One region of the Arthrobacter sp. 3Tela_A genome, then DNA from elsewhere that is predicted to be linked to it. Evidence: predicted binding sites of a transcription regulator. Region 1 holds the regulator's gene; the other holds the start of a gene.
The links. Region 1 encodes HspR, which represses chaperone genes until heat shock. Its sites were predicted from a motif close to AAGTTGAGTCNNNNNGACTCAACTT; they were not measured.

Region 1 (2,385 bases):
GGCGGAACACTGCTGATCACCAGCCATTACCTGGACGAAATCCAGACCCTGGCCAGCCGTGTGGTGGTGATCAACGGCGGGGCCGTGGTCGCAGACGGGCAGGTGGATGAGATCCGCAGCCGGGTCAGCGTCAGCCGGGTCTCCTTCCACACCGCGCGTCCGGCGTCGTTCTTCGAAGCCCTGCCGGAGACAGTCTCAGTGAGCCTGTCCCCCTCTGGTGCCACCACGGTCCTCACGCACGACGCCGATGCCACCGTGCGGACGCTGGTGCGCCGGGAGGTGGATTTCCGCGGACTCGAAGTGCACGCCGCGAGCCTGGAAGAAGCATTCATTTCCCTCACCCACTCCGGGGCTGCACCGGCCCCGGACACCCGCAGCATGGACAGGAAGGCAGCACGATGAGCAGCACCGCAGCGGTTCCCCACAGCACGCCTGTTCCGGCGAACAAGCCGCTTTTCACCCTGATCCGGATCCACACCCGCGCCCAGGTCCTGGAGCAGCTGCGGATTCCGGTGGCGGTGCTGTCCTCTACCGTCTTCCCCACTCTGGCACTGGTGTTCTTTGTGCTGCCGCAGACGGCGGTGACCTCCGACCCCCAGGCGTCGCTGATGTCGATCGCCCAGCTGGCGGTCTTCGGGGTGATGAGCGCGTTCCTGTTCAACTACGGGATCGGCGTGGCGGAGGAGCGGGCTAATCCCTGGAGCAGCTACGTGCGCACGCTGCCGGTCGGGGCTTTCCCCGCGACGGTGGCACGTGCGGTGACTGCCATGATGTTCGCCTTCTTCGCGCTGATCCCGGTGCTGGTGGTGGGGGCCACCACCACGGCAGGGCTGCAGCTGTACACGGACGGCACCCTGTCCTGGTGGCGGATACCGGCCTCGGTTGTGGTGTGGCTGCTGTGCGGGCTGCCGTTCCTGTTCCTGGGACTGCTCATTGGCTACCTGTGCACGTCCAAGGTGGCGATTGCGGTGACGCAGGTGGTCTTCTTTCCACTGGCCTTCGCCGGCGGAATGATGCTGCCTCCGGCCATCTTCTCTCCCGGCCTGAACACCTTTTCGCAGTTCCTGCCGTCCCGGGCAGCCCGCGACATTTCAGTTTCGGCGCTCTCCGGTGAGGATCTGGCAGCGACGTCGGTTCTCTGCTTCCTGGCGTGGACCGTACTGCTCTGCGCGGGAGCTGTGTGGGCCAACCGGAGGGACCAGGGACGCCGCTTCCGCTAGACCCGCAGACGCAGGCCTGCGCTGGAGAGCGCTAGTTGGCGCGGAAGAAATCGCTGCGGTCTGCGGTGTAGCCAAGTTCGGTTTCCACTGCGGCTCCTTTGCCGGCGGGCAGCGCCATCACCCGGCGGCTGCGGGCCACGAGGGATGCCAGTCCGGTGCGTGCCGGCGCCTTGGAGGCAGGGGGACGCTGTCCGCGGGTGAGCGTGACGACATCCCCGGCCAGGCCGGCTGCGAACACACGTCCCATGTCGGAGCTGCGCTGCTGGATCTGGTCCAGTTCGGCGGAGAGCTGGTTCACCCGTTCACGCAGTCCGCTCACCTGCTGCTGCAGCTGCATGATGCGCTTGATGCCCTCGAGGGAGACGCCCTCCTGGGAGAGCCGCTGCACCTCCCGCAGCATCTCGATGTCCCGCTGGGAGTACCGGCGGGAGCGGCCCGGAGCCCGGCTGGGGCTGACGATGCCCAGCCGGTCGTACTGCCGCAGGGTCTGCGGATGCATGTCGGCAAGCTCTGCGGCAACCGAGATCACGAAGATCGGCGCATTGACGTCTATGCCCACTGCCCTCTCCTTCGTTCCTTGGGTGTTCTCGTTATAGTAGCTGCGCCCCGGCGGGACAGGGCTGAGGCCCTACAGGCGTGCCTTGGCAGCCAGGCCCGCCCGCGGGTCTTCGCCCTTGGTCGCCTCCGCGAAGGCTTCCACGGCGGCCTTGGCATCCTTGTTCAGGTGGGAGGGAACCGCAACATCGACTGTCACCAGCAGATCCCCGTTGCCCTTGGAGGTATGTACCCCGCGCCCCTTGACCCGCAGTGTGCGTCCGGACGGCGTGCCGGCCGGGACCTTCAGCTTCACCTTGTCCGCGGTGAGTGTGGGCACCTCGATGGTGGCCCCCAGCGCGGCTTCGGGGAACGTGATGGGAACATGGATGCGGATGTTGTTGCCGTCGCGGACAAAGAAGTCGTGCGGGGTAACGTGCACGGTGACCATCAGGTCCCCGTTGCCGGCGGCGCCGGGCATGCCCTTGCCGCGCACCCTGATCCGCTGCCCGTCCTTGACCCCTGCAGGGACGCGGACTTCAACTACTTCACCGCTGGGCTCGCGCAGCCCGATCACGGTTCCGTTGATGGAGCCCGCAAAGGAGATGGTGGTGCTGGCCGTGCGGTCCGC
Region 2 (2,385 bases), on a different contig from region 1:
ACCGCCGGGGGAGTGCATCTGGTAATGCATTTGGCCAAGGCGGGGTGGCTTCGGTGGTCGGACGCACTGAAGCCCGGGAAGCTGCGGCCGGGGAAGGGCCGGATGGCGCTGCGGGTCCGGTTCGCACCGCCTGAACACGGAGGGGACGAGCCGGGCTTTGACCTCACCGAAGCCGGCACGAAAAAGTCCCTGGCGGTCTACCTGGTCCGGGACCCGGCGGAAGTTCCGGGTATTGCCCGGCTGGGTCCGGAAGCGTTCGACGTCGACGAGGAGACCTTCGCGGCGCTGGTCGCCGGCCACCGCGGACAGATCAAGGGCCTGCTGCGGGACCAGTCCGTGATTGCCGGTATAGGAAACGCCTACAGCGACGAAATCCTGCACGCTGCCCATCTCTCCCCGTTTGCCAACGCAGCCAAGCTCAAACCGGAGGAAACCGAACGGCTTTACCAGGCCATGCGCGCGGTGCTCGAATCAGCGATCGACAATGCCTCCGGGCGGCCAGCTGCCGAGCTGAAGGACTCCAAGCGCCGTGCGCTGCGGGTCCATGCCCGCACCGGGGAACTTTGCCCGGTGTGCGGCGACACCGTCCGTGAAGTGTCCTTCGCAGATTCGTCCCTGCAGTACTGCCCCACCTGCCAGACCGGAGGCAAGCTGCTGGCGGACCGGCGGATGTCCCGGCTGCTCAAATAGGCCGCTCCAGAGACCAGAACAGGGGGGGGGGGGGGGGGGGGGGGGGCGGCCGCCCCCCCCCCCCTGCCGCCCCGGAAAGCGCTGGTGCCGCTAGGCGCTGACGGCCTCGGCTTCGCGGTGCTCGTCGGCGGAGCCGAGTGATGCCGCGGAACCGGACTGCACCTCGATGCGGCGCGGCTTGGCCTTTTCGCTGACCGGGATGATCACGTTGAGCACACCGTTTTCGTAGTGGGCCGTGATCGCGTCGGTGTCGATGCCCTGGCCCAGGCTGAGCTGGCGCAGGAAAGACCCGCCTTCCCGTTCACGGGTGAGCCATTGGACCCCGTCTGCGCCGCGCAGTGTCCGCTCGGCCCGGATGGTCAGCAGCTGTCCGTCGACGTCAATGTCAACGGACCCCGGATCGATGCCGGGCAGGTCAACACTCAGGACGTACCGGTCATCCTGCCGGTACAGGTCCATGGGCATGCCGCGCAGGGATTCACTGCGCACCGCCTGGGCAAAACGGTCGAGTTCACGGAACGGATCAAAACGTGTTGCCATCACAAATCAACTCCTTCACTCCGCTGTACGCAGCGGGCTGATCTGCCATTTCATCAAAGTTGAGTTGGCTTCACTCAACTTTCGGCAGTAGATTAGCACTTGCAACTCGAGAGTGCTAACCCGAGATGTTGCAGCGGAGAAATCCGCTTTCTTTCATTCGAACCTTGTCTGGAAGGAAAGGAAGCAGTGCCCCATCCTGCGTTGTTCCGGCGTGGAACAGGCAACCCCACCGAACGTCTGGAGAAACTCCGCACGCTCCCGAGCCGGATGTCAGGCTCGGCACCGTCCCCCGCACTTGATGCGGCCGGCTGGATCAGCGGACTGTGGCTGTCCGCCGCGCTGCTGGGCCTCGGCGTTTTCTCCGGTGGAACAACTTCCCTGGTGCTGGCGGTGGTGCTGCTCTACGGCACCGGAGCCGCGCTGGCCGTACTGGGCTGGCTGGCCTGGCGGGCACTCAGCGTGCGCATGCGCCGGCGCGCGGCCTCCGAACCCGGGGCGTCGGCAGCCCGGGACTTCCTGGCGGCAACAGCTTCAGCCCGGGAAGAGATCGTCCAGGCTCTCTTCCCTGCGGGAGCCACCGGCACTCCCGAAGTACTGCGGGCAACGGCGCCGGCACGGGTAGCCGCTGCGGGTGCACCCAGCAGCCCGCTTCCGGCGAAGGCCCCGAACAGCGGCCCGGATACAATACCCCGGTCCGTCCCGCGCTCCGGTAAATCTGCCATCCGCAAGAATGCCACCTGCAAGTCCGCCCACCGGCGCCGCGGCGTGCAGTCGCCCGCCCCGCCGGTGCAGGATGATTTCGCCCCCGCCGCCTAGACTGGGGCGCCATGGAAGAAATCAAGGAACCTGTCCAGCTGTCCCTGGGAAACGGGAAGCTGAACCCGGCTGCAGCGGGCTTCTCCCGCACCCCGCTGCACGCCTTCGAGAACCTTCCCCAGGGCGTGCGGCACGGCTGGCGGACCAAGCGCTGGGAGTACTGGGGCGTGCTGACCCCGGACCTGGTGCTTGGCATGACAATTGCGCACCTCGACTACACGGCTACCCTCCAGCTCTATGTGTTTGAGCGCGCCACCGGCAAGGAAATCTCCAGCGATCCGCTCAGCATTCCGCCGGGATCCACGGCCGTCCTTCCGGGAACCCTTCCGCCACTGACCG

Region 2: a site for HspR is predicted at 1,287-1,311, ahead of TVC13_RS04425 (Hsp20/alpha crystallin family protein). Genes of this name have one in related genera too.

What each region holds. Positions count from the first base shown of each region.
Region 1 is NZ_JAXIOM010000015.1:36,732-39,116, reverse strand. Features, by position in the region: gene TVC13_RS06810 (ABC transporter ATP-binding protein) at 1-402, shown strand, start outside; gene TVC13_RS06805 (ABC transporter permease) at 399-1,220, shown strand; gene TVC13_RS06800 (heat shock protein transcriptional repressor HspR) at 1,252-1,773, opposite strand; gene TVC13_RS06795 (DnaJ C-terminal domain-containing protein) at 1,849-2,385, opposite strand, start outside.
Region 2 is NZ_JAXIOM010000008.1:44,436-46,820, forward strand. Features, by position in the region: gene TVC13_RS04420 (DNA-formamidopyrimidine glycosylase family protein) at 1-690, shown strand, start outside; gene TVC13_RS04425 (Hsp20/alpha crystallin family protein) at 781-1,230, opposite strand; gene TVC13_RS04430 (hypothetical protein) at 1,417-2,046, shown strand; gene TVC13_RS04435 (DUF2804 domain-containing protein) at 2,058-2,385, shown strand, end outside.